3 regions of the Deinococcus sp. JMULE3 genome follow, and region 1 is predicted to be linked to each of the others. Evidence: riboswitches for the same ligand, from Rfam matches in the RefSeq annotation. Region 1 holds a riboswitch; each other region holds the start of a gene.
What was found. Region 1 has a riboswitch for cyclic di-GMP ahead of EXW95_RS18705 (glycoside hydrolase family 16 protein). Riboswitches for the same ligand answer to the same signal wherever they lie in the genome.

Region 1 (9,465 bases):
GGGGACCCTCGGCCATACCCTACGCATCACACGTTAATCGCCCGTTACTGACGGGCCATGAACGCGGCGTTTGGGGCGTACTGGTTCAATGTTAAGCCGACCTACAGTCAGCGGGGGGCCAGTCGGGGGCATCGGTGCAGCCCGTCCAGAACGCTGCCATCATGCGCCTTGCATGCCTGCCGTCACCCCGCCTTCCCATCAATCGGCCCGCCGCGCACCCCGCCGCACACGCGCCCTTCATGAGTGGATTCTGACAGCGGCCCTGTGCGGCCTGACCGGCCTGCCGACCGCCCACGCCGCGCCCCTGCCCTCCTGCGGGGTGTTCGGGCTGACGGTGGACAGCCCCGCCGTACTGGACGCCCTGGAACGCAAACTGGGCTGCCGCTTCGGTGCGGTCCGCTGGTTCCAGGACTGGAACACACCGTTCAACCAGGCGTACGCCCGCACCCTGAGTGCTCAGGGCCGCGAACTGGAACTGTCCTGGCAGCCCCGCGTGCGCGCCGCGTCCGGCGTGCGGGGCGTGCCGTACCGCGACATTGCCGCCGGACGGCACGACGCGTACCTGCGGCAGTTCGCGCGCGACCTCCGGCGGGGCGGCGTGACGGTCCGCGTGACCTTCGCCCCGGAGATGAACGGCAACTGGGGCACGTACCAGCTGACCCGCAGCAACACCCCCGCCGATTTCGTACGGGCGTGGCGGCGGATCGTGAACGTGTTCCGGGCCGAGAAGGCCCCGGTGCGCTGGGTGTGGACACCGAACATCCTGTACCCCGGCATGCCCAGCTCCTACCGGGCGCTGTACCCGGGCGGCGAGTGGGTGCACGAGGTCGGCCTGGACGGGTACAACTGGGGCACCACCAACCCCTGGAACCGCTGGCTGAGTTTCCGCGACACCTTCGCCGCGTCGTACCGGCAACTGAAGCTCGTGGCGGGCGACAAGCCCGTGCAGCTGGGCGAACTGGCCAGCGTGGAGCAGGGCGGCAGCAAGGCCGCGTGGATCCGGGACATGTGTGCGGCCCTGCCGGGTTTCGGGCAGATCCGCCGGGCGTTCTGGTTCCACCTGAAAGACGGCCGGGTGGACTGGCGCATCACGACCAGCGAGGCGTCCCTGGACGCGTTCCGCCGCTGCGTCCGCACGCGCCGCTGAGGAGCCCCCGACCGCCCCGGCGGCGTACCCCCGGATGGGTGGAATGCCGTCCTGCGCAGCCCGGACCGGCATTCATGTAAGAGGTTTGAAGGAGACGGCAGGAGACACTCACAGCGCAGTCGAGCATCCCGATGCTCAGGGCAAACCCGCCGCGAGGCGGGGACGCAAAGCCACGGAACCCCCAGGGTCAGCCGGGCCACCAGAGGGAGACGCCACATGACCATCCACCGAACCGCCGCCGCCGCCCTGCTGGGCCTGTGGCTCACCGCGTGCAACGACCTGTCCACCCCGCAGGCCACCGCAACCACCCTGCGCCCCGCCGCCGCCACCTGGACCGAAACCTTCGACACGCTGGACAGCGCCCGCTGGATCCGCTCCAGCTGGCCCGGCTTCTGGCAGGCGCCCGGCCTGACCGGCGGGTTCGACCCGTCCCTGGCCAGCGTGAAGGGCGGCCACCTGCTGCTCACCCTGAACGTGCAGGCCTGCGCGACCGGCCTGTGCGCCCGCGCCGCCGAGATCCAGAGCGCCCAGACCTTCGGCTTCGGGCGGTACACCTACCGCTTCCGCGCCGCCAGCACCAGCGCCAACCCCTCCCGCAGCGGCAAGGTCCAGAGCGGGAACATCAGCGGCGCGTTCAGCTACGTGAACGACAGCGCCACCGAGATCGACCTGGAAATCGAGGGGAACCGCCCTAGGACCCTGAACGCCGCCGTGTGGAACACCGTGAACAACAAGAGCTACAGCGTGCTGCCCACCGGCGTCACCTTCGGGCAGAGCTTCCAGACCCTGACGTACGAGTGGCGCCCCGACCGCGTCACGTACTTCCTGAACGGCACGAAAGTCTGGGAGACCACGCAGAACGTCCCGCAGCAGGCCGCACACATCATGCTGAACGTCTGGCCCACCAACAGCGCCGCGTGGGGCGGCACCGCCACGACCGGCACCGTGCACATGCTGGTGGACGAAATCCGTTTCGAGGCGTTCTGACCTGCCCGCGCCAGGAGACGTTCAGTGAATGAACCGATCTGATACGGGATTCAAGTGATTCCAAAACATTCGGAGTCGCCCGGTGGCCCCCTCACCCTTCCGTCGCTTCGCTCCTCCCTCCCTCTCCCACAGGGGGAGAGGGGACAACGGAAGGCAATCACGTTGGAAGCAAGTCAATTTCATCCCGTATGACTGGTGCTCCTGCGCGGCCCCACCCTGACCTGGGTGGGGCCGCCGCATGTGGCATGCATTTTCGACCCCGACCTGTGGCCGCCCGGAGGCAGCCCCCTCCTGCCCAGTCGGGTCAGGCCGGGAAGGGCAGCGTGCCGGCCGCCGCGAGGTCGCCGCCGAGCCAGCGCAGCGCGGCGCGGCGCGCTTCGGGCTGGAAGCCGTACGTGACCAGCGCGGGGGCGTTCACGTCCAGCGCGGCGTAGGGGTTGTACAGCGCGAGGTGCAGGTCCGGGCGGACGCCGCGCAGCGCGGCGTGCCGGTGGCGGGCGGTGGTGGCGAGGATCACCGGGAGGCCGTGGGCACGCAGGGCGTCCCAGTCGAGTTCAGCCGGGTCGTCGAAAGCGTGCAGCTGCACGTCGTACACGCCGCGCAGGTCATCGGCGAGGGTCTGGGCGTCCACGCTGGCCTCGCTGACGTTCTCGCGGGGAACTTTCGCCTGCGCGACCAGCAGGACGCGTGAACCGGGGGGCGGGGCGACCGGGTCGCGGTAGGCGCTCAGGCCGCGTGCCCAGGCGCCCTCCAGCAGCGCCGCGTCCGCCTGCGGGTCCAGGGTGTCGTCGGCCTGCGCGGGGTAGCGGGCGGCCAGGGTCTCCAGTCGGCGCACGCTGGCCTGCATCTGCGTGGCGTCCAGCGTGCCGCTGTCGAGGGCGGCCTGGATGGCGTCCAGGGTGGCCTCCTGCGCCTCGCGGCGGCCGAGGGCCATGACCAGGTCCGCGCCTGCCTGGAGGGCCATCACCCCGGCCTCGCCGCGCCCGTAGTGGTCGTCGATGGCCTTCATGCCCATGGAGTCCGTGACGATCACCCCGTCATAGGCCCACGCCTCGCGCAGCAGGCCGGTCAGCACCGCGCGGGACAGTGTGGCGGGCCGCGCGGGGTCCAGCGCCGGGTAGATGATGTGCGCGGTCATCACGGCGGGCGTGACGGGCAGCAGGTCGCGGAACGGTGCGAACTCCCCGGCCTCCAGTTCGTTCCTGGGTTTGTCCACGCGGGGCAGCGCAAGGTGGCTGTCCAGGCTGGTGTCCCCGTGGCCGGGGAAATGTTTGACGCACGCGGCGACGCCCGCCCGGTCGTGCCCGGACAGCGCCGCGCGGCCCATGCGGGTGACCAGTTCCACGTCGGCGCCGAAGGCCCGCTCGCCGATCACGGGGTTGGCGGGGTTCACGTTCACGTCCAGCACGGGCGCGAAGTTCCAGTTGATGCCCACGCGGCGCAGCTGCCGTGCCAGGGCGGCATTCACGTCCGCCGTGAGCGTCTCGTCGCCCGCGGCCCCCTGACTCATGGCGCTGGGGGCATGCGGCCAGAAGGTGGGGCGCAGGATCGCGCCGCCCTCGTGGTCCAGGGCGATCAGGGCGTGCTCGCCCATCACGGCCCGCAGGTCGGCGCACAGCGCCGACAGTTGCGCCTCGGACTCCACGTTCTTGCGGAACAGGCACACGCTGCGGATGCCGTGGCGGCGCAGGTACGCGGCGGTGTCGTCGTCCAGGGTGGGGCCGGGGATGTCCACCATCACCAGCGCGCCGCTGGACAGGGGGCCGTTCGGGGTTGGGCTCACGCCGCCCAGCCTACGCCAGCGCCTGCCCGGACGCGCGCGGAGGTGGCGCGCACCAGTTCGCCGCGCCGGTCCGCTACCCTGGGCGGCGTGAGTGACGTGCTACGGCGCCTGCGGGGCGCATTGATCGTGAGTGTCCAGGCGGACGACGGCAGCCCCATGCGGGACACGGGCATCATCGCGGCCATGAGCCGCGCGGCGCTGCTGGGCGGCGCCCGGGGCCTGCGGCTGCGCAGTCCGGAGGACATCCGGGCGGTGCGGGCACTGACGGACGTGCCACTGATCGGGTTGACCAAGCAGGCGCAGCCGGGCTCGCCGGTGTACATCACGGCCACCCCGGCAGAGGTGCGCGCGGTGGCCCAGGCCGGCGCGGACATCGTGGCGTTCGACGGAACGGACCTCCCCCGCCCGTACCCGGTGGCGGACCTGATCGGCGAGGCGCACGCCTGCGGGGCGCTGGCGATGGCGGACATCAGCACGCTGGCGGAAGCGCAGGCGGCGTACGCGGCGGGTGCGGACATCGTGGGAACCACCATGAGCGGGTACACGCCGCACAGCCCGCAGCAGGCCGGGCCGGATGTCGAGCTGATGCGCGCCCTGGCAGCCGGGGGGCTGCCGTTCATCGCGGAGGGGCGCCTGAACACGCCGGAACTGGCCGCGCAGGCCCTGGGGACCGGCGCGCACGCGGTGGTGGTGGGCAGCGCGATCACCCGCCCGGATCACGTGACCCGCTGGTTCGCGCAGGCGCTCGGGATGGCGGGCAGCCGGTCAAGCTGACGGTCCGGTGAGAGGGGCACGCTCAGGTTCTCAGACGGTAGGTGCGGAAAACCGCTACATTCGGCGCACATCCTTCTCAAGTTCCCCCGCCGGAGTCCACCCAGCGCCGCCCGGCGCGCCGCACCCCAGGAGTTCAAGCATGAAATACCGCGCCCTCACCACCCTGATCACCGCCGCGATGCTCGGCGGGACCGCCTCCGCGCAGAAGACCCAGCTGGAATTCTGGACGATCAGCCTCGCGCCGCTGTTCAACGACGAGATGAACCGCCTGGTCGCGCAGTTCGAGAAGGAAAACCCCACCGTGGAACTCAAGTGGGTGGACGTGCCCGCCACCGCCATGGAGCAGAAGCTGCTCGCGTCGGTCGCCGCCGGTCGCCCGCCGGCCGCCGTGAACCTCAGCAGCGACATGACCGTCAAGCTGGTGCAGCAGGGCGCGCTGGAGGCGCTGGACCTGAGTGCCGCGCAGAAGAAGCTGTACTTCGCCAGCCCGCTGAACACCTTCACGTACGACGGGAAGGTCATGGGCGTGCCGTGGTACTGGGCGCCGAAGGTCGTGGCGTACAACACCGAGATCTTCCGCAAGGCGGGCCTGGACCCCGCCAACCCGCCGCGCACCATCCAGACGCTGATCGCCGCAGCGAAGCAGATCAAGGACAGGACCGGCATGTATGGCTTCATGCCGAACATCAACGGGATCAGCATGCTGTACGTGTTCCAGGAGGCGGGCCTGCCCATCCTGGACAAGAGCGGCAGCCGGGCCGTGTTCAACAGCCCCGAGCACGTCAAGGTGCTGCAGACGTACGTGGACCTGTACAAGAAGGGCTACATCCCCGAGGACACCATGCGCCGCGGGTTCACGGCCGCGACCGAGCTGTACTCGGCCGGGAAGCTGGGCATGCTGATCACGGGCCCGCAGTTCATCCTGCGCGTGCAGAACGACAACAAGGCGATCTTCGATCAGACGCGCGTGGCGCCGTACCCGATCAACATCGCCGGGAACGTCATCCACACCGGCCTGATGGGCTTCATGGTGCCCAAGGGTGTGCGGGACAAGGCGCTGGCGCAGAAGCTCGCGCTGTTCCTCACGAACGACGTGAACCAGCTGCAGTTCAGCAAGGTCACGAAGACGACCTTCCCCAGCACCGTGAAGGCCAGCGGGGACAAGTTCTTCAAGCAGGGCGGATCGGACGCCGTCAGCCAGGGCCGCCTCGTGGCGTCCACGGAACTCAAGCGCGCCAAGGACCTGACGCTGGTGTACCCGGACGCCAGCAAGCTGAACAAGGTCTTCAAGGACAACGTGGAGGCCGCGATGGCCGGTCAGAAGAGCGCCAAGCAGGCGCTGGACGACATCGTGAAGGCCTGGAACGCCAGCCTGTAACCGGGGTGCAGGGAGCTGGAGGCGGCGCGCGGTCAGGTGGCGCCCGCCTCCCTGCCCTTTCGGAGGACACATGAAGCAGCGAATCTGGGGCCTGTGGCCTCTGTTGATCAGCCTGAGCCTGGGCGCGGCGGCGACGCCCGTGACCCTCACCCCGGCCGCCGAGGCGCGCGTGCAGACGCCGTTCGCCTCGCTGGTGCCGCAGCCGAAGGCGGCGACCTTCCCGAACGGCACGCTGCCCCTGAGCGGGCTGGGTGTGCGCGTGGTGGGCACGGCGCCGGAGCTGGGGTGGGCCGCGCGGGACCTGCGCGCCGAGTGGAAGACGCGGCTGGGCCTGACACTGGCCGACGCCCCGGCGGGCGGGAAGGGCGTCGTGATCGGCACGCTGGCCGACGCCGATCTGGCCGCCCGCGCGAAGGCGGCGGGCCTGACGCCGGGCGGCGCGGAAGCGTACGCGCTGTGGGTGGACGACGGCGGGGCGTACGTGGTCGGGGCGGACGCGCGCGGCGCGTACCTGGGCGCGCAGACCCTGCGGCAGCTCCTGACGCCCGCCGGGCTGCGCTACGCCCGCATCACGGACGCGCCCGCCCTGCGCCAGCGCGTGGCGATGATCTACCTCGACCAGTACAGCAGGGGCGTCAACGACGCCCTGATTCCCATGCTGGCCGCCCTGAAGTTCAACGCGGTGCTCGTCATGAGCAACTACGTGCAGTGGGACACGGCCAAGGCGGGGGGTTTCGCGCACCCCGGCGGGGCCAGCAAGGCCGAGGCGAGGCGCGTGGCGGACCTGGCCCGCAGCTACGGCCTGGAGGTCATCCCGCTGATCGAGACGCTGTCGCACGCCGGGTGGATGTTCTACGGCGGGAAGAACGCGGACCTGAAACAGGACCCGGACAGCCAGAATCCCTGGGCGTACGACACGCTGAACCCCGCCACGTACGACCGCGTGATCCTGCCCATCCTGAAGGAGGCCGTCGAGGTCTTTGGGCCGAAGGTGATTCACCTGGGGCACGACGAGGTCCGTAACCGTGACCGCTTCCCCGCACGCGAGAACGGCAAGGCGCTGGGGTTCGAGACGCTGTTCGTGAACGACGTCGTGAAGCTGCACGGGTACCTCAAGGGACTGGGCGTGGACAGCATGATCTGGCACGACACCGCCTTCGCAGACGCCGTGATCGGCACGCTGCCCGCCCGCCTCCCGAAGGACCTGCAGGTGGCGTACTGGAACTACGCGCCGGGGAACAGTTTCGGCATGCTGGGCACCATCCAGAAGCTGGGCTTCCCGACCTTCGGGGCCAGCTGGTCCGACCCGGGCAACGCCGAAGGGCACGCGCAGGCCGCCGCGAGTCTCGGCGCGCATGGCATGATCCAGACCCGCTGGACCGGATACTTCGGGAACCCCAGCATCTGGGACGGGAACGCCGACCAGGGCACGCCGTTCGTGCGCGCGGCGGGCGCGTTCTGGAATCCGGCCGCGCCCGCTGTGAAGGACGCTGAACTGCGCTACCGCGACCTGTATCAACCCACCCCGTACCGCGCCGAGGCGGGCGCGACGGTGGACCTCTCCCCCGTCGTGACGCGCGCCCTGGCAGATGAGGACGGAAGCGGCTGGATCGGCAAGGGCCGGGACATCGATCTGCGGAATCTGAAGCCCCGCGTGCAGCGGCTGGGCGCATACCTGTTCGACGTCCGGGGGGCCGTGATGCTGCGCGGCAGCCGCGCCAGCGTCAAATCCCTCCCTGACCGCGCCACGGTGGACCTGAACCGCAAGGCCCGCGCCCTGGCGTTCCTGCACGCGACCGGCTGGCCCGCCGCCACCAACCGCGAGAAGGTCGGCCAGTACGAGATCGAATACGCAGACGGCAGCCGGATCACGCAACCGCTGGAGTACGGGCGGCACATCCGCGCCTGGACGGACACCGCCCCCACCAGCATGATCCCCGCCCCCGGCTGGAATGGCGTGACCGGCGAGGGCCTGAACGTCGCCGTGCCCGTCCTGGAATGGGTGAATCTCAGGCCCGATCAGGTCATCCGCTCCGTGACACTGGTCAGCGGGGGCGGCAACGCCAACCCCGCCCTGCTGGGCCTGACGGTCCTCGGCGACTGACCGCATCGCCGCACCCGGCTCGCCCAGCGTCGGCCTGGGTGCGGCCCACTCCGGAGTTCATTCAGGTCGCGTTCAGCCGCGGCGGTCGCGTCCGCCGTAGCATACGGGCGTGTCCTCTCCCGCCTCGGATCGCCCGACCCGGCCCCTCCCGCAGAAACCGGCGGGGCACGTCGAACTGGCGCGCTACTCCAGCCTGGGGCGCCTGTGGGCCCTGCTGGGCGGCGCAGCCCGCGCGGGACGGCAGGTGACGCTGGTGCGCGGCGACGCGCCGGACCTGTGCCGCCGCCGCGTGAGCGGGTACGTGCTGCCCGGCGCCGGCATCTTTCTGGACGTGGCGCGCACCGCCCGGCACCTTGAGGACGGCTTCGCGCCGCACCCGGCCCTGGTGGCCCTCCTGGCGGGCGACCCGGACCCGCTACGGGCGGAACTGAACGCCCACTTCGAACTGCGGGTGGATTTCACGCTGGCGCTGACCGCGTCCCGCGACCTGATCTGCCGCCCCGAACTGCGCTTCGTGCCGATCGTACCCGGCCTGAGCGACCTGCCGGGCGACCTGACGCCCGAGGTTCGTCGCCTGGGCCGGGACGAACTGCACCTGCTCGTGCAGCGGGCCTGCGGACTGGCCTGATCCGGACTCCGATTGAAGGGCTGACAAAGCCGTTCAATCCGAGCGGCGCGAGTGGGAGAAAGGCGGGTTCCGGGCGTGGAGTTGGCAACCCGGTGCTGTCCCGGGTTGTTCACGAAACAAACGGAATCCGTACGATGAACCGGCACCGGACGCGGGCGCGGCGCACCCGGAAGACGGTAATGCGCCGCGCCCAGCGGAAAGGCGGGTCAGAACGTGAAGCCGCTGCGGGTGACCATCAGTTTCAGTTCGTGGGGGCTGGTCGCGGCGGCCAGGGCCTCGTCCATGGTGATCAGGGTGTTGCGGTACAGCTGCACGAGGTGCTGGTCGAAGGTGTGCATGCCGCGGATGTTGTCCTCGATCAGGGCGTCCTTGATCAGGGGGGTCTTGTCCTCGTCCTTGATGTATTCCTGGATCAGGGGGGTGTTCAGCAGGACTTCCAGGCCCAGGACGCGGCCCACGCCGTCGGCGCGGCGCAGGAGGCGCTGGCTGATGATGCCGACGAGCGATTCGGCGAGTTGCAGGCGAACCTGTTCACGTTCGAAGGGTGGGAAGAAGTCGATGATGCGGTTCACGCTGCGTACGGCGTCCTGGGTGTGCAGGGTGCTGACGACGAGGTGGCCGGTCTGCGCGGCGCTCAGGGCGGCCTCGACGGTTTCCTTGTCGC
Region 2 (10,352 bases), 1.7 Mb from region 1:
ACTCAACGCCCTGCGCATGCGCGTCCAGGCCCGCGTGAAAGCCAAAGCCGACGCGAAAGAACCCGCCCAGGTCTGACCGTGACGGACGCCGCCCTGCCCCCCCACTGCACCCTGCGCCTCGCCACGCCCGCTGACGCGGCACTCGTTCAGGCGCAGCGGGACGCGATGTTCGTGGACATGGGCAGCGACCCCGCGCGGCTGGCCGCCGTGCACGACGCCGGGGTGTCGTGGCACGCCCGGACCCTCGCGGCAGGCACGTACACCGGCCTGCTGATCGAGGGTGGGGGAGAGGTGATCGCCGGGGCGGGCATCCTCTGGACCGACCTGCCCCCGAACGCCGACACGACCGCCACGACCCGCGCGTATGTGCTGAACGTGTACGTGCAGCCCGCGCAGCGGGGGCAGCGTCTCGCCCGCGCCCTCATGCAGGCCGCACTCGCGGAGTGCCGCGCGCGGGGCGTGGACATCGTCACCCTGACCGCGTCGGACGCCGGGCGGCCCACCTACGAGGCGCTGGGTTTCACGCCGCAGGCCGAACTGAAACTCCTGCTGACCGGAGGGACGCCGTGACGCTGCGCCCCGTGAACCCGGACGACATCCCCACCTTCCACGCCGTCATGATGGCCGCCGGAATGGACCCCCGCAGCAGCTGGACGCGCACCACGCCCGCCGACCTCGAACGGTCCCTGCTGGCCCCCGGCTCCGGCGGGTTCCTCGCCGTGGGCGCAGGCGAGGTGCTGGGCTGCGTCGGCTACCGCCCGGACGGCGACCGCACCCTGACCCTGAACAAACTCGCCACCCTGCCGCAGGCCCGCCGCCTCGGCGTGGGCCGCGCCCTGGTCCGCGAAGTGGAACACGTCGCCCGCATGGGCGGCTACGGCCGCGTGCTGCTGGCCGTCAGCCAGTTCAACCTGGACGTGCTGCCCTTCTACGACCGGCTCGGGTACACCGTCACCGACGAACCCTACGCGCACGCCCACCCCGACAGCCCCGCCCCGGTGGTGCTGGTGAAAGCGGTGGGCGTGTGCTGACGACTCTGTCAGTCAGACTTGAGTGGATCAGGGCCAAGCTGGACGCCCTGAAAGCGGCGGATCAACGGTGCCGGATTTTTGGTGCCCAGGACCACCGTTACGTTCTCGGCGACCCTCTGAGTGATGAGGAGATGGGGGGCATCTGTGCGGCCAATGGGCTGAAGCTGCCTGAAGATTACGCAGCGTTCCTGAGGTGCATCGGGAATGGCGGCGCAGGCCCGGATTACGGAGTGCACTCTCTACAACAGTCGCTCTCCCTGCGTGGCAGAGCGGCAGGGGACGTTGAATTTCCGCATCGAGAAGCGTGGCAGCCACTCTTCGGCGGACACACCTGGGAGTCACTGAGTCGCAGTGGGCAGCTGGATGACTACATGAACCGACCAGTTGCCGAAGCTGAACAGGAGCAGTACCGGCAGTGGGAGGACGATTACTTCAGTGACCGACACACCCAGGGGACGTTGCAAGTGAAGACCTGTTGCGCAGTAGTTGAAGGATCAGTGGGGAGCCGCGAATCGGCTCCCCACTGATCTGTCCCTACGCTCAGGGCGTGCAGAGGTGGTGGCGGCGTTGCCAACGGAGATTGACGAGTCCGGCGACACACCCCCACATCACGCCGTGCTGTGAGGTCCGATTCCTGAAAAACTCCTTGCAGACGCGAAATTTCTTGATGCGGCCGATGGCATTCTCAGCGCTGATCCGCACCTTGGAGATCAGCCGATTCAGCTCACGTTGCTCCTTGCTCAACTCGCCGTTCTTCGGTCGTTTGGCGGGCACGATGGTTTCCCAGTCCGGATAGACCTTCTCCATTCCGGTATAGCCCCGGTCTCCCCACACCCGGACGTGCCTGGGCAGTCGGTTCATCAGTCGGGAACGTCGCAGCACCTTCATGTCGTGGGTGCGACCGCTGGCGGTCGCACTGAGGTGCACGATCTGTCCTTCGGGCGTCACCGCCACCTGGGTTTTCAGGGTATGGGTCCTTTTCTTGACGCTGTAAAAGCGCTTCTTGTCCTTGGGCCGCCCGACCGCCTTCTTGCCGGGGTTCTCCCCCTTCTTCACTTTCGGCTGCCCGCGAGGTTGCTCAGTCCCATCCACGATCACGTCGGTCAGTTCGGGGAAGATCTCCAGAAACTCCTCCAGAGAGCGTATTTTCCTCGGGTTCCTGCTCGCCCCTCCAGGAGCCTCATCCGGCTCGGCCTGGAGCGTCCGGGGACGGAGGGGAGCAGGCAACGCCTGCTCCAGGACCGGCAGCAGGGCATGGATGTTCCGGCAGATGTTCGCCGCGTCCAGATCGAACAGGATGCCCAGAACATGCATGGTGAAGTACTGTCGCAGATAGAGCAGCGTGACCAGCAGTCGCTGGCTGAGGTCGAGCTTGAAGGTGTTGCCCGCTCCGATGCGCCGGACCCGTCCGGCGCGGGAAAGGGAGCGGTGATGACTCCGTTCCCACAAGGGCTCCAGTTCAATCAGCAGCTGGTCAAACTCGGCAGGACTCAACCCCACCAGCCGTTCAAAGGACCGCCCCCTGGATTTCAGCTTCTCAAGCCGCAACACCCTTGAACCTACCTGCTCCGACCTCTACTGCGCAACAGGTCTTGAGTCATGTCGGTTGCGGACACGAAACGCTCCTGGTGCTCAATGGCTGGGCCGCAGGGCAGATCTGGACGGATTCACGGTGTGCATCGGCCGGCATCGTGCCGACGGCACCCTCATTTCTCGACTGGTACGAGGAGTGGCTGGACGACTCATTGACGAAGGCGAGGGAATTGAAATGACGAATACGCAGGACAAGAAACTCTGGGGTGGGCGGTTCGCAGAGGCGACGGACGGGCTGGTCGAGCTGTTCAATGCGTCGGTGGGCTTCGATCAGCGGCTGGCGGAGCAGGATATTCGCGGTTCGCTGGCGCACGTGGCGATGCTGGGGCAGGTCGGGATTCTGAGTGCCGAGGAGGTCGCTCAGATAGGTGACGGCCTGAATGCCGTGCTGGCCGATATCCGCGCGGGGAATTTCGAGTGGCGCCTGGACCGCGAGGACGTCCATATGAATGTCGAGGCGGCCCTGCGGGACCGGATCGGGCCGGTGGCGGGGAAGTTGCACACGGCCCGCAGCCGTAACGATCAGGTGGCGGTGGATTTCCGGCTGTTCACGAAGGAAGCCGCGCTTGATCTGGCCGACAAGACCCGCGCCCTGCGCGCGGTGATGCTCGCGGAGGCCGGGAAGCACCTGGAAACCGAGGTGATCCTGCCCGGTTACACGCACCTGCAGGTGGCGCAGCCCATCCTGCTGAGTCACTGGTTCATGGCGTATGTGGCGATGCTGGAGCGCGACGAGGGCCGTTTCCGGGACGCGGCCGAGCGGATGGACGAGTCGCCGCTGGGCTCGTCGGCGCTGGCGGGGACGCCCTGGCCGGTGGACCGGCACGCGACGGCTTCGGCGCTGGGCTTCGCGCGGCCCACTGCGAACAGTCTGGACGGGGTGGGCAGCCGGGACTTCGCGCTGGAGTTCCTGAGTGCCTGCGCGATCCTGTCGGCGCACCTGTCGCGCCTGTCGGAGGAACTGATCCTGTACTCCACCTTCGAGTTCGGCTTCATCACCCTGCCGGACAGCCACACGACGGGATCGTCGATCATGCCGCAGAAGAAGAACCCGGACGTGTCCGAACTGGCGCGCGGCAAGGCGGGACGCGTGTTCGGGAACCTGATGGGCCTGCTGACGGTCGTGAAGGGCACGCCGCTGGCGTACAACAAGGACCTCCAGGAGGACAAGGAGGGCGTGTTCGACTCGTACGACACGCTGAGCATCGTGCTGCGCCTGTACGCCGAGATGATGCCGAAGACCGTCTGGCACGCCGACGTGACCCGCGCCGCCGCCGCGCGCGGCTACAGCACCGCGACCGACGTGGCGGACTTCCTGGCCCGTCAGGGCGTCCCGTTCCGCGAGGCGCACGAGGTCGTCGGCGGCCTGGTCGGTGTCGCCAGCCGCAGCGGGCGGCAGCTGTGGGACCTGACCGACGCGGAACTGCGCGCCGCGCACCCTCTCCTGAACGCGGAGGTCGCGCAGTCCCTGACCGTCGAGGAGAGCGTCCGTGGCCGCGCCAGCTTCGGCGGGACCGCCCCGCACCGCGTCCGCGAAGCGATTGAGCAGGCCAGGACGCGCCTGAACTCCTGACTCCCGCCCCCTTCCACCCCCCCACCCTCTGTCCCGGTCCCCCTGGAGGAACCCCATGACCCTGACTGATATGCACGTGAAACTTCGTCAGGCCGCCCCGGCGGACCTGCCCATCGTCCTGGACCTCCTGACCCGCTGCGGGCTGCACACCAGTAGCGTGGACCTGGGGGCCGGCACGTACTGGATTGCGGATCTGGACGGCGTGCCCGGCGGCTGCATCGGCCTGGAGCACGGGCAGGGCGTGAGCCTGATCCGTTCGACGGCGGTGGTGCCCGAGGCCCGCGGTCAGGGCCTGGGCCGCGCGCTGGTGCGCTCGGCGCTGACGCACGCCAGCCTGCGCGGGGACCGCACGGTGTTCCTGTTCAGCTCGGAAGCCGGGGATTACTGGGCGCGTTTCGGCTTTCAGCCGTCCAGCGCGGCGGACGTGGCGGGCGCGCTGCCGGACGTGCCGCAGGTCAGGAGCGGCCTGAGCAAGGGCTGGATCGACGAGGAACTCGTGTGGCGGCTGGACCTGCCGCAGCCCGAGGTGACGCAGGGGTGAAGACTTTCAGCCTGCCCTCTGCGCGCCTGCTCCTGTGGCAGTGCTTCCACGCGGCCTTGCGCTATGCTGTCGCCACGCAACACCCGTGTCGACCTGCGGTCACTGTGACCGCCGAGCTTTCTTTCATTGAAGGAGCAGCGCATGACCGATTCCGTGCACGTTCGAATGGCGACCCCCGAAGACAAGGACACCGTGACCCGCGTGTTTCACGACGCGGGCCTGGACACCGAGGCGGCCCTCGCGGGCGGCACCACGTACTGGGTGCTGGAACGGGGCGGGCAGCCGATCGGCGCGATCGGCCTGGAGCACGGCGATGGGGCCTCGCTGCTGCGCGGCGCGGCCGTGCTGCCCGAGGCGCGCGGTGGTGGGCTGGGGCGGCGGCTGGTCATGAGCGCCGTGGAGTACGCGCAGGGCCGCGGGGACCGCGCGATCTACATGTTCAGCCGGGGCGGCGACTGGAGCACGTTCGGCTTCACGCAGGTGCCGCTGGCGGTCGTGATGGGCGAACTGCCCGACGCGCCGCAGGTGCAGGCCTACCGTTCGCGCGGCGAGCGGCCCGGCGGCACCACCTGGATGCGCACCCTGGGGTAAGGGGTGTGGGGTGTGGGGTGTGGGCTGTTGATCTGTTCCCACTTCCCACTCCCCACTTCCCACAACCGCCCCGCAGGGGCTGCGCATGACGCTGTCCCTGGATTCCATCGCGGTGCCGGATATCCACCCGGAGGCGCCGCTGTCGTTCCGCAAGGCGCGGCTGTCGGACATCGACGCGATTCATGAGCTGATCGGGTACTGGGCGGCGCGTGGGCTGATGCTCGTGCGGTCCAAGGCGCTGCTCGCCGAGACCATCCGTGACTTCCATCTGGTGCTGGCCGAGCCGCACGAGGGGCGGCCCGGCGGGCTGGGCGGCGTGTGCGGTCTGCACATGCTCGCGCCGGATCTGGCCGAGGTGCGTGGGCTGGCGATCCACCCGAACATGCAGGGGCGCGGGCTGGGCAAACAGCTGGTGGCGGCGTGCGAGGCGGAGGCCCGTGCGATCGACCTGCCCGCGCTGTTCGCGTGGACGTACCAGCAGGGCTTCTTCGAGAAGTGCGGGTTTACCCGCATCGAGAAGACGAACCTGCACCCGAAGGTCTGGAGTGAATGCCAGCGCTGCGCGTTCTTCGAGAACTGCAACGAGATCGCCATGTACCGGGAGCTGCGGTGACGGGATGGGGAGGCGCGCCGCAGGTGAGGCATCACCCATTCGGGGGGGGAGGTAGGCTCGGGGGCGTGACTCGTTTCCTGCCCGCCCTGACCGTCTCCGCCCTCCTGACCGCCGGTGCTGCCCAGGCGCAGACCGTCCGGCCCCTGGCCGAGGGCCTGCCCGCCGGGGCGCTCCTGACGCTGGAAACGCACGGCGCCGCGCCCGCGTTCAAACGCTTCTTCGGCGCGGCGGACCGCCTGATCAGCGCCGCCGACCTGGGCGAGGACAGCGGCAGCATGCTGGGCGTGGCGCAGGCGGTGCTGGGCGACTCGCTGGGCCGCGAGGGGATCGCCGGGGTGTTCACCGTGCAGGGGAAGAAGGGCACCTTCGAGCCCGCGCTGCTGGCCGTGACCCGCTCGGGTGCCCTGACGAACGAGATGCTCGGCGAGATGCTGCCCGAGAAGCCCGGCGCGCGCGTGGGCCGCTACACCTTCTCCCGCGTGGACGGGATGTTCGCGGGCGCCTCGAACGGGCTGGCGTACGTGTCGAGCGACAAGGCCCTGCTGATGGCGTACCTGGGCCGCCTGAGCGGCAAGGCCGCCCCGACCCTGGCGGCGTCCGCGCCGTACGCGGCGGCGCAGCGCGCGGCGGGCCCGCAGGAACTCGGCCTGTACGCGAACTTCAGCGCCACCGCGAAGGTCATCCGCTCGCAACTGGCGCAGGTCATGTTGCCCCGCCTGCTCTCGCCGGTCGTGGACGCCCTGGACACCCTGGGGCAGGTCGCGGGCGGCCTGACCACCACGGCCGGCGGCTGGACGACCGCCAGCGCGCAGGTCGTGAATCAGGCGGGTAAGGATAAGCCGCTGGCCCGCATCCTGCTCGACACCACGGACTTCGAGGTGCAGGGCGTGATTCCCGCCAGTGCCGAGGCCGTGCAGGCGACCGCCTGCCACCCGGACACCGGCGCGTACCTGGGCCGCTGGCTGACCCGCGTGGACCTCCTCGAACCGTTCGGGTTCCTGACCGACAGCCAGCTGGCCCATCACCTGGAGCAGTCTGGGCGGTACCTGGGTGATGAATGCGCGCAGGTGACGCTGGCGGGCGGAATGAAGGCCGGGCTGAACCAGGAGGACCCGCTGGCGTCCCTGGCGACCACCGTGTCGTACCAGCGGGTCACGGACCGCGCGGCGGCCGACGCGCACCTGCCCGAGTACGCCCGCAGCGTGAACGAGGCGCTGGACGGCCTGCGCGGCACCGTGACGTCCCTGGCGAAGACCGGCATGGACACCCTGATGGACGACGCCATGGCGGACGTGGATCCCCGCGCCCTGATGCTCGGGGCGGGCATGGCCGGGGCCAGCCAGGGCCTGGACGAGTCCCTGAAGGGCCTGAAGATGGTGTACGCCTTCCGGGGCGAGTACCTGATCACCGCGTTCAGCCAGGACGCGCTGGACGCCGCGCTGGCGGACGGTCCCGTGCTGGCGGACGACGCGGCGTTCCGCGCGGCGGGCCTGAGCATGCAGGGCTCGGCGGGCTGGTCGTACCAGCCGAACCCGGCGGACCTGAAAGCGCAGGACCTCGCCGGGATGCTGCCCAGGGAACTGAGCGGCGACAAGGCGCTGAGCGGCATGTTCGCCGGGGCCATGACGGGCGCGGCGGACCTCATCAACCGATTTGACGGAACGACCTCACAGCGGTCCGTTGCGGGGAATGTCATTATCGGCAAGGCGAGCGTGCGCTACCGCTGGTAACCCCCGGGGGAGCCGCGGTGCCGCGCAGAGCTGAGCCATGAAACGCGTCCGGAGAGGCGCGAATGGAGGAAGCATGATCAGGAAAGAACGAGCCATCCTGGCTCTGGAAGACGGCACCGTGTACCGCGGGTACGCGTTCGGGCACCGCGGCGAGACCGTGGGCGAGGTGGTGTTCAACACCTCCATGACCGGGTACCAGGAGATCATGACCGATCCCTCGTACAACGGGCAGATCGTGACCATCACGTACCCGCACGTCGGGAACTACGGCGTGGCGATCTACGACATGGAGAGCAACAAGCCCTACGTGCGCGGCTTCATCAGCCGCGAGTTCAGCGGCGAGTACTCCAACCACCGCGCGCAGCAGTCCCTGGAAGCGTTCATGCAGCAGTACGGCGTCGTGAGCATCCAGGGGATCGACACGCGCGCGCTGGTGCGCCGCCTGCGCACGGGCGGCGTCGTCAAGGGCGTCATCGCGCACCGCAGCTACACGCACCCGGAAGATCCGTACGGCGAGTTCACGCCCGCCGAGGAGCAGGTGTACGTCAGCCGCGCGCTGGGCCACCAGGACATCGACGGGCACGACATGACCCGTGAGGTCACGACCGCGCTGCCCTACGCGTTCCCCACCCTGCGTCACGGCAAGCGCGTGGTCCTGATGGACTTCGGGATCAAGCACACCATCATCGAGCGTCTCGCGGAGGTGGGCATCGAGCCGATTGTGGTGCCCGCCCACACCACCCCCGCGCAGATCATGGCGCTGCAACCGCACGGCCTGTTCCTCAGCAACGGCCCCGGTGACCCCGCCCCGCTGGAGTACGCGCACAAGACCGCCTGGGAACTCATGGGCCTGCTGCCCACCTTCGGCATCTGCCTGGGGCACCAGATCCTGGGCCTCGCGGCGGGCGGGAAGACCTTCAAGATGAAGTTCGGGCACCGCGGCGGGAATCAGCCCGTGAAGAATCTCTTAACGGGCAATGTGGAGATCACCAGCCAGAACCACGGGTACGCGGTGGACATCGACTCGATCCCCAACGGCGCGTTCGTGCCCACCCACATCAACCTGAACGACGGCACCCTGGAAGGCATGGCGCACAGCCGCTACCCGGTGTTTTCCGTGCAGTACCACCCCGAGGCCAGCCCCGGCCCGCACGACAGCCGTTACCTGTTCGACCGCTTCATCGAGGAGATCGACGCCTTCGATGGGGGGAATGGTACCCCCATTGCCAAGGCGAGTGCAGGTCGTCTGGGGGTTTGACAACAGCTGACCGGGGCAACATCATGAACAGGATGCTCCAGTGAGAAACTTCATATTGAACACGCGGTCAGTGACAAGCGTGTGAAGACCATGAAGTGAACTCCAGCATCCTCGGGGACGGTCCCCGGGCCAACAGCTGTTCAGGAGCAACGAATCATCCGGCGCACACGGGCGCCTAGGCCGGATGAGGAGCGAGTGGCGCGACCGACAGAACGGTGGGACTGCAGTCCCCCTGCTGTCGGTCAATTTTTTTCCCCCCGGAGGTCCCCCGGAGTGAAGCGCCTGATCACGCCCCTCTTTCTCGCCCTGACGCTGGCCCAGGCCCAGCAGGCCACGCCACCTGCCCAGCAGGCCACCCCGCAGAACGTGACCTTCACGCTCACGCAGGACCTCGTGCGGCGCAGCGCCGACAGCAGCGGCAAGGTCACCGAGACCATCGTGGAGTCGCCCAGGACGGTCCTGCCCGGCGACATCCTGCGCGAGGAGGTCACGCTGCGCAACGTCTCCGGACGACGCCTGGGCCAGCTGAACGTGAACGTCCCCGTACCACGCGGCACCGAGTTCAGCACGCTGACCACCACGCCCACCGACCGCTGGAAGGTCACGTACTCCACCGACAGCGGCAAGACCTTCAGCGCTCAACCCACCCGCACCGTCACCACCACCGAGAACGGCCAGCGGGTCACCCGCACCGTCCCCGCCCCGCTCAGCAGCTACACCAATGTCCGCTGGACCCTGACCGGCATGACCCCGGACGAGACGCTGAAGTTCAGCTTCCGCGTGAAAGTCAAGTAACCCCCCGACCCCCTCACGGAGGAAGCACATGAAGAAACACTGGACCCTGACCGCCCTGATCGCCCTCACCGCCGGCACCGCGCACGCCGCGGGCACCGCCGCCGGGACGGTCATCACCAACACCGCCGAGATCGTCTTCACCCCCGAAGGCGGCACCACCCCCACCCCCGTCCCTTCCAACCCCGTCACCACCACCGTGCTGCCGGTCCCCAGCTTCACCATCGTGCTGAACGACGGCAGCACCGACGTCACCACCCCCGACTACACCCGGCCCGGCCAGACCGCCACCGCCCGCCCCGGCGACACCGTGGTCTTCCCCTACACCCTGACGAACACCGGCAACGTCCCCAACGAGTCCTACGTCCTGACGAACACCCCCGACCCGACCGCCGCCGTGAAGACCCCCACCGGCGTGACGTACTACCCCGCCAGCGCCGACACCAACAGCGACGGCACCCTGAGCCCGGCCGAGATCGCCGCCGCCACACCCATCACCACCATCAGCGGCGTGAACCAGGACCAGTCCGTCAAGTTCTTCCAGGTGTACACGCTGCCCGGCACCGCCACCGACGCCGACAAGTACGGCGCCGACCCCACCGGCACCCGCCAGGACAACCCGGCCTTCAA
Region 3 (10,352 bases), 1.5 Mb from region 1:
CCCCCCACCAGTGGGGTGAGTTTGAGGAAGGTAACGTCCAGTGGTTCATCGAGTCGCAGGGTGACGGTCTCGTCGAGGCTCTCGGCCTGTCGGTCGCCGATCAGGATGATCAGGCCGTTGCGGGTGAAGGCTTCGGTGGCGCGGGCGTACTGCTGTTCCCAGTGGATGCGGTGCGGGCGTGGGGTGGCGGGGCTGTTCAGGTCGCGTTCCATGCCTTCGGGGATGACGAGCCCCCGGAAGCGTTGGGTCTGGGTGGCGTTGTGGTCGGTGCATTCCTGGTAGACGCGGCGGCGGATGAGTTCGCGGATGGTGACGGTTTCCTCGGTGAAGTCGAGGGTGAGGGCGGGGGTGGGGTGGGGGCGGGTGGTGGTTTCGTCGAGGATCTGTACGGCGTAGCGCATGGGTTCGCCTCCTGATTATGTTACCAGCGTATCACAGTGGGCGGTGAATTGCGGATCAGGTCACACGGCATGCGGACGGTGTGACCCTCACGGTGATCCGGGCCGCGCGGACTATGCTGCCCGGATGGAGCGTGCGTGAGCGGGATCGTGTGGCTGGCGCTGGACGGCGTGGGGCACCCGCAGGACGCGCCGGGTGGGAGTGTCTGGGAGCAACCGCTGGGGACGCTGCGGCCGCTGGTGGACGCGGGGCGGTGCCTGGACGCGACGCTGGGCGTGCCGGGCCTGCCGCAGTCGGGGACGGGGCAGGCGTGCTGGCTGACCGGGACGGACGCGGTGCGCGTGATGGGGGAGCATTTCGGGCCGCATCCGGGGCCGACCCTGCAGCGGCTGCTTCAGGAGGGGGCGCTGCCGGTGCGGCTGGCGCGGGCCGGGGCGCGCGTGGCGCTGGGGAACGAGTACGTCCCCGCGTACTTTCAGGCGCTGGAATCGGGGGCGGGGCGCCGCAACCGCATGGGCTGCTTTCCGTTCGCATTCCGCGCGGCGGGGCTGCCGCTGAATCCGCCGGGCGTGCCGCTGCTGGGCGCGACGCTGGGTCTGCCTTATGCGCGGCCCTGGGCTGTAGTGGGGGAGGAGGGGGCGGCACTGGACACCCTGGCGCGGCACGGGGCGGCGCTGGCCCGCGCGGCGACTGAAGTCGATCTGCTGGCGCTGGACCTGTGGTTCAGTGACCTGCTGGGGCACGCGGGCGCGCCGGACGTGCCGGGGGACGCGCTGGCGGCCGGGCGGTCGTACCTGCGGCGGGTGGACGCGCTGCTCTTGGGCCTGCTGGATGCGGGCGCGCGGGTGGTGGTCAGTAGCGATCACGGGAACCTGGAGGACCTGCGCACGAAGGGCCACACGCTCGCGCGGGTGCCGTTCGCGGGCGCCGGGGTGGATCTGGGGCAGCCGGGTGATGTGGTGGAGGCCGGGCGGGTGCTGGCGGGCTGGTTCGGCCTGCCGGGTGCTTGACCGGCCCTGGGGTGGTGTTGCTAGAGTGCCCGGCGGAACCGTTCAACGTGAGAGGTGGCCCTGCGGGGGCCGCGTGCAGGGCATGAGCCGGGCGATTCGCTCAGGTTATCCACAGGTTTATCCACAGGCGTTGTGGACAGCCTGTGGATAAGGTGAATCCCCCGGTGCCGAGGGACCGGTTATTTGTCCGTGTGAAACACACTTTTCACGCCTCGCGTGGAACTCTTCCACAACCGGGAAAGTTATCCACAGGTGCCCGTTTCACTGTGGATAACTCCGGGCAGCGCGGCGCGTTTCCTGCACGAATTCCCGCACGGCCTCGGGATTCTTCACGCCGGGGCTCGCCTCCAGGCGACTCACGGCGTCCACCCCGGCGGGGTGCAGGGCCGTCATGGCGGCCGCCACGTTCCCCGGTCCCAGGCCCCCGGCCAGCCACGCCCCATCGGGGAAGAAGGGGCGCAACGCGTCCCAGTCGAGCGGAATGCCGCCGCCGGGTTCGGGCGCGTCCAGCATCAGCGTGACGCCTCGGTGCCCGTGCCACATGTCCGCCTCGCCCGCCAGATCGGCGGGGCGCACGACACGCAGAACGGGATAATACGCGGCGACCGCCATCACGTAAAGACTTGACAGGCGTCCATGCAACTGCACGGCACTCACCCGCGCGGCCTCCGCCGTGCGCAGCACCTCGTCCAGCCCCTGATCCAGGAACACGCCCACCCGCGCCACGCTGGGCCCCACGCTCAGGCCCGCCTCGCGCGCCACCTGCGGCGACACCAGCCGCCTGCTGACCGGCGCGAAGATGAAGCCCAGCGCGTCCGTGCCCGCCTCGGCACTCAGCACGGCGTCGTGCACGCTGGTCGTGCCGCACACCTTCACCCGCGTCACTGCGGCCCCCGCGCGGCTTCCAGTTCGCTCACGCGCGCCTCCAACGACCGCACCTGCCGGGTCAGGGCCAGCAGCAGCAGCGCGTAATGGTCGTAGATCTTCGGGCGTTCCATGCGCAGCTCCCCGGCCATCCAGCCGTCCAGCAGCCGCTCGGCCTCCTGCAGCACCTCGGCGTCCGGCACGTCCCGGTAGGAACGGTTGCCCATGATCTCCCGCGCGAAATTCAGTTCCCGGTCACTCATGCGCGTCATTCTCCCTGAACGGCGCGCCCCCCACCATGACCACCGCCGGACGTCCCGCTCGGCGCGTCACCGGGTCCGTGCCGGGTGGCTGCGTCATCTGACAGATGCCCGCTGGGGGCGGCGCGTGCGAGGCTGCGTCCATGACCGAACCCGTGCGGCGCGAGACGACCCTGCACCTCCTCCTGACGCGGCCCGGCGGGGCGGAGGTCGCCTGCCGGACCCTGACCGTGGACACGCCCGTCTACTACGGCGAGCACGTGCTGGAGGCCGCGCGGGCGGCGGGGGTGGAGGGCTGGCTGGGGCGGCGGCTGGACTTCACCCGGCACGGGACCGGGGGGGACGGCGTGACCCGCGCCACGTGCGCGTGGCAGCTGTTCACCCCCGACCCTCCGGAGGGCGCGCCGGTCCCGGAGGAGCTGCGTGAACTGGCGGACGCCGCGCGGACTCCTGCTCGCACCCCGTGGTTCGGGCCGGACTGGCACGCGGCGGCCCTGGCCTGGCTGGACGACGAACTGGCCGCGCAGGACCGCCCCCGCACGGGCGCCCCGGTCGTGCTGAAACACTGGCAGATCAGCGTCCTGTGGCGCGTCCCCACGCGGCGGGGGGACGTGTACTTCAAGGCCGTCCCGGACTTCTTCGCGCGGGAGGTGACGGTCACCTGCGCGCTGGCCGGGGTGCCCGGCGCGGCCCCGCCCGTCCTGGCCGCCGACACCCGGCGCGGCCTGCTGCTCCTGGACGGCTGCGGTGAGGTCGGGGGCGACCCGGCGGCCGTGCTGCGGCAACTGGCACGGGTGCAGCGCGACACGCGCCACCTGCTGCCGGGCCTGAACCTGCGCCCGCGCGGCCCCACGTACCTGCTGGGCCAGCTGGACGCCCTGCTGAGCGACAAGAGTCTGCACGCGGACGAGCACGGGCCGCACCCCGACGCCCTGACCCCTGACGAGGCCGCCGCGCTCCGCGCCCGCCGTCCCCAACTGGAGGCTGCGCTGCACCGCCTGCACGGCAGTCCGGTCCCCCTCACCCTCGGGCACGGGGACCTGCACGGTGGGAACGTCACCACGCACGAGGATCAGGTGACCATCCTCGACTGGTCCGACGCCAGCCTCACCCACCCCTTTCTGGACGCCAACCCCGCCTACCTCTGCCCGGACGGCACCGACCCCGCCACGCTGGACGCCGCGCGCGACGCGTTCCTGCGCGAATGGACGGACCTCGCCCCGCTGGACACGCTGCGCGCCCTGCACGCCGACGCCATGCTGGCCGGGGAACTGCACCGCGCGCTCGGGTACGCCGACGGCATCCAGGACGCCGTCGAGGACCGCCGCGAGTGGGCGGGCGCGCACCTGTGGCACCTGCGCCGCCTGCTGCCCTGACCGTCCGCCGGACGTGGGACAGAGCCTGATCCGCGTCCGGCAGGCGCGCTGCCCGGTGCCCGCGTTCGGCGCGACTCACCGCTGAGCGCCCCTCTACACTGGAGGCATGAACCGCCGTCCCGCCGTGCTGCTGGCCCTGATCGCGGGGCTGGTGGTGTTCGGCACGGTCGGGTACCGGGTGCTGGAGGGCTGGTCGTGGCTGGACTGCCTGTTCATGACGGCCATGACCCTGACGACCGTGGGGTACGGCGCGCCGGGCGAGTTGCACACGGACGGGAAGGTGTTCAGCGTGGTGCTGATGCTGGTCGGGATCGGGCTGATGCTGTACCTGCTGACGCTGCTGGCCGAGACGATGCTGCGGACCGTGACCGACCCGGACGCGGCGCGGCGGCGCAAGGAGAGGAAGATCATGAGCCTGAAGGATCACACGATCGTGTGCGGGTACGGGCAGGTGGGCGAGGCGGTCAGCGTGGCGCTGCGGGGCGCGCGGCGCCAGGTGGTCGTGGTCGATCACCGCCCCGAGCACCTGGAGTGGGCGCAGACGCAGGGCCTGCACACCCTGGTCGGGGACGCCACCGACGAGGACGTGCTGCGCCGCGCCGGGATCGAGCGGGCGGCGTCGCTGGTCACGGTGATCAACAGTGATCCCAGCAACCTGTACGTGGTGCTGTCCGCCAAGGGCCTGAACCCGGGCGTGCGGGTGATCGCGCGGGCGAGTGACGAGTCGGCGGCCCGCAAGATGCGCCGCGCCGGGGCGGACGAGGTCGTGAATCCGTACCAGCTGAGCGGGAACCGGATCGCGGCGATGATGCTCGCGCCGCGCCTGAGTCGCCTGCTGAGCGGCGACGTGACCAGCGAGCACTTCACGATCCGCGAACTGAGCGTCCCGCCGGGCATGGTGGGCCGCACGGTCGCTGACCTGGGCCGCGAGACGGGCGCGCTGGTCGTGGCGATCTGGCGCGACGGGCAGCCGCTACGCAGCCGCGCCGAGGACGTCCTGCGGGCCGGGGACGCCGTGCTGGTCGCGGGCGCGGCGGCGGAGGTGGAGGCCGTGCAGTCCGGACCGGCGGGCGGAGTGCAGCCCGCGTGACGTTCCGCCGCGCACCTCAGGGTGTACGGTGCCCCGCATGACCCGAGCGACCGAGCTGTACTTCGACTTCCTGTGCCCCTACGCGTGGCGTGGCGTGGAACTCGCCGCCGTCCTGAAAACGGAGGGCGAGGCGTTCACCCTGCGGCACTACTCGCTGGTCGAGGGGAACCACGCGGACAACGCGAAGGAGCTGTCGTGGCGCGTCACGGATCAGAGCCTGGACGCCCCGGACGGCGAGGGGTACATGAAGTACCTGAAGCCCGGCCTGCGCGCGTTCCTGGCGTCCCACGCGGCGGCCCTGCAGGGCGAGGCGGCCCACTGGGCGTTCACGCTGGCCCTCTTCCGCGCCCACCACGAACGCAAGGAGCCCCTGACCGAGGGGGTCATCCACGCGGCGGCGCAGGAGGGCGGTCTGGACCTGGACGCCTTCGCGGCGGCCCTGGCCGACGAGCAGGCCCGCCGCGCCGAGTTGCGCGCCGACCTGGACGCCGCGCGCGAGGTCGGGGTGTTCGGCACGCCCACCTTCGTCCTCCCGACCGGCGAGGCCGCGTACTACCGCTTCGAGACCCTCACCCGCGAACCCACCCAGGCGCGCCAGTGGTGGGACCTGTACCGAGCCGTGCTGACCAGCGAGGCGGGCATCGGCACGATCAAACGCGCGAAGAACCGCCCGCCCCGCCGCGCCTGAGCCGGACTGCGGCTGAGCAGGAGAGCAGCGGGTGCCGATCTGTGAACCGAACCAACGGAGGAGGCGGCCTCCGGTTGAGGCAGTGTCGGAGATCGGCGGGACCCCGGAACCCGGTTTTCTCCTGCTCGCTCTGCTCGGGTTGCAAGTTTTTGCAAACCTTTCAACCGGAGTCTGTGTCACCTCGGGGTCCCGCTGCTGTGGGTGGCCTGTGCGGGGCTTCATGGCGGCGCGCGTGACAGATCTGACGGAAAGGTGAAGGCAGCATGAAGGCCTCGCTGCGGAGTACCGGGCGAGAAGAGGCGATGAAGCGCGGTCCCCTATCCGGGCACCTGGGACGCGCGGAGCCAGTGGTGCGACCGACTTTTCGACCCTGTCCAGACCGGCCCCCGGCCGGGACGGACCAGACCCACTGCGGCAACGCAGCAGGAGTACTCATGCGCATACTCGTTCCGGCACTGCTGGCCGTCCTGGCCACCAGCTGCGGCGCGGCCAACACGCCCGCCGCCCCCACCCCCGCCACCACCCAGACCACCGCGCCCGCACTTGACACCCAGTCCCCGTCCGTCACGATGGTCGTGTTCCCGAAGACGCTGCGGGCGCAGGGCACTGTGAACTTCCAGCTCGGCACGCGGGACAACACCGCCGTGGACCGCGTCGTCCTGACCATCGACGGGAAGACGTTCGTGGACGACCCCACCGCGTACAACTCCTACGCGCAGTATTTTGACGCGGCCGCCAACGGCGAGCACACCGTCACCGTCCGTGTGTACGACCGCGCCCAGAACGTCACTGAGCAGACTCAGACGTTCACAGTCCAGATCGGCCCCTGACGTTCAGCGGGTCAGGCCGCTGCGGCGGTCCATGTACGCCGCGTACGCCGGGTCGGCGCTGCGCAGCAGGATGGCCATGACGCCGTGCTCGTCGATCTGCACGCCCTGGAAGCGGAAGCCCGCGCGGAGTTTCGGGACGATCACGGCGTTGTTCGTCAGGTGATGATGGCTGCGCACCAGCGGGTAACCCTCGCCGTGCAGGGCGTCCAGCACCACGGGCAGCAGGCGGGTGTACACGCCCCGCCCCCGGTGCGCGGGCAGCAGCGCGGTGTTCACCATGTACGCGGTGCGGGTGTCCCACGCGCGGCTGGCCTGCCACCCGGCCACCCGTCCCGCGTGACTGATCAGCCAGCTCCACAGCGGACCGCGCGGCGCGGGCGCGGCTTTACGGTCGCCCCAGTCGAACGAGTCCGTCTCGTACGCGCTGGCCTCCAGCTGCGCGTACACCTCGCGGTACGTGGCGGTCGGCACGCGGTGCAGGCGGTACCCGCCGCCCAGGTCCACGCCCGTCTCGGCGTCCGCCGGGAGGGGGAGGTCGGGCGCGTCGGCCAGACCGGGCAGTCCTTCGTCCGGGACGCCCAGTCGCCGCGCTGCCTCGCCTGAGGGCGCGCGGAAGCCGCTGCGGACGTGCATCGCCTGCCCGTACGTTCCGTCCAGGCTCAGGGTCAGCGCGGCATTCACCCCGCCCTCGTACGCATTCAGGCCCTGAAGGTGAAACCCGGCGCGGAGCTTCGGGATGATCACGGCGTTGTTCGTCGCGCGGTGGTGACTCTGCACCAGCGTGAACCCCGCCGCGCGGAACGCGGCCAGCAGGTGCGGCAGCAACCGCGAGTACACCCCGCGCCCCTGATGCTCGGGCAACAGGCCGGTGTCGGCCATGTACACCGTCCGCTCGTCCCGCGCGTGCGCGTGATGCCAGCCGATCAGTTCCGCGCCGTGGTACACGCCCCAGTTCCACGACTCGCCCAGCGGCGGGGCCGCCCGCACCGGCGGATCGAACGCGAACAGCGAATTCCCGCCGAAGATCCGGTCCTCCAGCCGCGCGCACGCCGCCCGGTACTCCACCAGCGAGATCGGGCGGGCCGAGTACCCGCCACCCAGGTCGAGGTCAGTCACGCCGTCACTCTGGCACGCGCCGTCAGCGGGCGCGGCTCATGTGGAGGTTGTACACCTGACCCTGCCACCCGGCGTCCCCCTGGAGGGCGTAGTGGACGTCCTCCAGGGCGACCTCGCGGCCCTGGGCGTCCGCGAAGCGCTCGCCGTCCAGCGGGCGCAGTCCCAGCGCCTGTTCGATCAGGCTCAGCAGGCGCGGTTCATCCATCAGGGCACGGAAGCTCCCGAACGACACCTGCCGTCCACTGCCCGGCGCGACGCTGCCCGTATACCGGGGGCGGGCCGCGCCGCAGGCCGGGCAGGGACCCAGCAGGCCCAGCTGCTGCTCGTACACCAGCCAGCGGTGCCCGCACGCGGGGCACGCCACGGTGCAGCTCGGCTGATCCTCGGGCAGCGGCTGGAACGGCACGCCTCAGGCGTCCTGCATCCAGGGCGTCCCGGCGGGCTGCTGCTGCGTCACGCAGTGGAAGCTCCCGCCGCCCTCGATGATCGCGCGGCTGCTCAGGCCGATCACCTCGCGGCCGGGGAACAGCGGCGTCAGGACTTCCAGGGCGCGGGCGTCGTTCGGGTCGCCGTACTGCGGGACGACCACGAACCCGTTCCCGATGTAGAAGTTCGCGTACGTGGGCGGCAGGCGACCCTCCGCGCCCTCCAGGTAGGTCGCGGGGAGCGGCAGCTCCACGATGCGGAAGGGCTGCCCGTCCTGGTCGGTCATGGCCCGCAGGTCCGCGAGGTTCTTCGCCATGACCGCGTGGTTGGGGTCCTCGGGGTTCGGCTCGACACTGGTGACGATGGTCCGCTCGTCGGTGAAGCGCGTGATGGTGTCGATGTGCCCGTCGGTGTGGTCGTTCTCCAGCCCACCGTCCAGCCACAGGAGTTTGCGCACGCCCAGCGTGTCGGCCAGCAGGAAAGCGTAACCCTCCTCGGTCAGGCCCGGGTTGCGGGTGTCGGTCAGGAAGCACGACCGGGTGGTCAGGCCCACGCCCAGGCCGTTCACCTCCAGCCCGCCGCCCTCCAGCACGAACGGCTGCGCCCAGCGGTGCGTGCCCAGCTGCCCGGCGACGTACTCGGGCACGCGGTCGTCGTTGCCCCAGTTGAACTTGCCGCCCCAGGAGTTGAACTTCCAGTCCACCAGCGCCAGGTCAGCGTCACGCTTCACGAAGATGGGGCCGTTGTCGCGCATCCACACGTCGTCCAGCGGCACGTCGTGGAACGTCACGTCCGCCCCGGCCAGGCGCGCGCGGGCGTCCGCGCGGCTCTCCTCGTCCCGCACGAGCAGATGCACCGGCTCGAAGCGGGCGATGGTCCGCACCAGTTCGGCGAACTCGGCGCGCACGCCCTCCAGATGCCCGAACCACAGGTCGTCGTCGGCGGGCCAGCTCATCCAGGTGGCGGCGTGCTCGGCCCACTCGGCAGGCATGGCGAAGCCCAGGTCGCGGGGCAGGTCGGCGGGGGTCACGTCAGACATGGGGGTCATTAAAACAGACCCGGCCTCCCTGAAACGGAAGGCCGGGAACACGGAACGGAGGGGGCTTCAGCCGTTCAGTGCGGTCTGGAGGGCGGCGTTCAGCGTGGCGGGGTCGGCCTTGCCGCCGCTGAGCCGCATGACCTGCCCGGTGAAGAAGCCCAGCAGCGCGGTCTTCCCGGCGCGGTAGGCGTCCACCTTGTCGGCGTGGTCGGCCATGACCTGCGCGATGGCGGCGTTCAGGGCGTCCTCGCTGAGGCCCCCGGCGAGGTTCTCCCGTTCGACCATCGCGGCGGGGGCCTCGCCGGTCTGCGCGGCGCGTGCCAGGACGTCGCGGGCGACGCGGGTGGTGACCTTCTTGTCACTCAGCAGCGCAGCCAGCGGGGCGAGGTCGGCGGCCGCCACCCGGACTTCACCGGCGCGCAGGCCCGGCGCGAGGTCGTTCGCGGTCCAGCTGGCGACCTGCGCGAACGTGCTGTCCTGCGTGGCCCCGCCGAGGAAGGCCAGCAGCGCGGCGTCACGCGCGAGGGTGCGGGCCTCGGCGTCCGGAACGCCCAGGGCAGTCAGGCGGGCCACCTCGGCCTCCTGTTCGGGGGTCAGAGTGGCGGGCGCGGGCTTCTCGGTCGGCTCGGGTTTCACAGCCTGGGCCTTGGCAGGTTTGGGGGCCTTCGCGGGCGCCTCGGCCTTCTGCGTGGCTTTCGCCCAGGCGTCCTTCAGGGTGATGATCCGCCCGAACACCAGCGCGTCCTCGCGGCTGTCCACCGGGTCACGCCAGAAGTAGCCCTGCCGTTCGAACTGGTAGCGGGTGCCTGCGGGGTCGCGCGTGACGCTGGGCTCCACCAGTCCGCGCGTGACGCGCAGGCTGTCGGGGTTCAGGAACGCCATGAAGCCCGCGTCGAGGGGTTTGGTCTCGTCCTCGTGCCCGATCTCCTCGGGCGTCGCGGCCTCGGGGTTGGGCACGCGGAACAGGCGGTCGTACAGGCGGAACTCGGCGGGCACGCCCTGCTCGGCGCTGACCCAGTGGATCACGCCGCCCGCTTTGGCGTCCTCGCCCAGCAGCGTGGCGTACACGCGCGTGACCTGCCCGCTGTCGTCCACGTCGAAGCGGTCGGCGCGGATGATGCCCGCCCCGCGCAGGCGCACCGTGCCGCCCGGCGTGAGGCGCTTGAAGCCCTTGGGCGGCTCGGGGTTGAAGTCGTCGCGTTCGATGACGAGTTCGCGGGTCAGCGGCACGTCGCGCACGGCGACCTCGGGGGC

Region 2: linked by a shared signal. The riboswitch ahead of EXW95_RS10215 (hypothetical protein) and the one ahead of EXW95_RS18705 (glycoside hydrolase family 16 protein) in region 1 are both predicted to bind cyclic di-GMP.
Region 3: linked by a shared signal. The riboswitch ahead of EXW95_RS11505 (Ig-like domain-containing protein) and the one ahead of EXW95_RS18705 (glycoside hydrolase family 16 protein) in region 1 are both predicted to bind cyclic di-GMP.

The regions. Positions count from the first base shown of each region.
Region 1 covers NZ_SGWE01000004.1:3,232,826-3,242,290, reverse strand. Annotated here, with positions in the region: gene EXW95_RS18710 (glycoside hydrolase family 26 protein) at 173-1,147, shown strand; cyclic di-GMP riboswitch class I at 1,277-1,351, shown strand; gene EXW95_RS18705 (glycoside hydrolase family 16 protein) at 1,364-2,134, shown strand; gene nagZ (beta-N-acetylhexosaminidase) at 2,439-3,917, opposite strand; gene EXW95_RS18695 (N-acetylmannosamine-6-phosphate 2-epimerase) at 4,005-4,691, shown strand; gene EXW95_RS18690 (sugar ABC transporter substrate-binding protein) at 4,831-6,069, shown strand; gene EXW95_RS18685 (beta-N-acetylhexosaminidase) at 6,140-8,173, shown strand; gene EXW95_RS18680 (hypothetical protein) at 8,283-8,801, shown strand; gene EXW95_RS18675 (type IV pilus twitching motility protein PilT) at 9,008-9,465, opposite strand, start outside.
Region 2 covers NZ_SGWE01000004.1:1,520,475-1,530,826, reverse strand. Annotated here, with positions in the region: gene EXW95_RS10265 (argininosuccinate synthase) at 1-76, shown strand, start outside; gene EXW95_RS10260 (GNAT family N-acetyltransferase) at 79-570, shown strand; gene EXW95_RS10255 (GNAT family N-acetyltransferase) at 567-1,031, shown strand; gene EXW95_RS10250 (transposase family protein) at 1,572-2,579, opposite strand; gene argH (argininosuccinate lyase) at 2,800-4,197, shown strand; gene EXW95_RS10240 (GNAT family N-acetyltransferase) at 4,253-4,738, shown strand; gene EXW95_RS10235 (GNAT family N-acetyltransferase) at 4,880-5,329, shown strand; gene EXW95_RS10230 (N-acetyltransferase) at 5,415-5,942, shown strand; gene EXW95_RS10225 (hypothetical protein) at 6,008-7,672, shown strand; gene carA (glutamine-hydrolyzing carbamoyl-phosphate synthase small subunit) at 7,746-8,930, shown strand; cyclic di-GMP riboswitch class II at 9,064-9,149, shown strand; gene EXW95_RS10215 (hypothetical protein) at 9,204-9,725, shown strand; gene EXW95_RS10210 (DUF11 domain-containing protein) at 9,754-10,352, shown strand, end outside.
Region 3 covers NZ_SGWE01000004.1:1,773,066-1,783,417, forward strand. Annotated here, with positions in the region: gene EXW95_RS11470 (hypothetical protein) at 1-401, opposite strand, end outside; gene EXW95_RS11475 (metalloenzyme domain protein) at 537-1,409, shown strand; gene EXW95_RS11480 (phosphoribosylanthranilate isomerase) at 1,671-2,294, opposite strand; gene EXW95_RS11485 (hypothetical protein) at 2,291-2,536, opposite strand; gene EXW95_RS11490 (phosphotransferase) at 2,677-3,909, shown strand; gene EXW95_RS11495 (TrkA family potassium uptake protein) at 4,016-4,999, shown strand; gene EXW95_RS11500 (DsbA family protein) at 5,037-5,687, shown strand; cyclic di-GMP riboswitch class II at 5,974-6,058, shown strand; gene EXW95_RS11505 (Ig-like domain-containing protein) at 6,122-6,517, shown strand; gene EXW95_RS11510 (GNAT family N-acetyltransferase) at 6,521-7,633, opposite strand; gene EXW95_RS11515 (hypothetical protein) at 7,656-8,039, opposite strand; gene EXW95_RS11520 (agmatine deiminase family protein) at 8,043-9,098, opposite strand; gene EXW95_RS11525 (glutamine--tRNA ligase/YqeY domain fusion protein) at 9,165-10,352, opposite strand, start outside.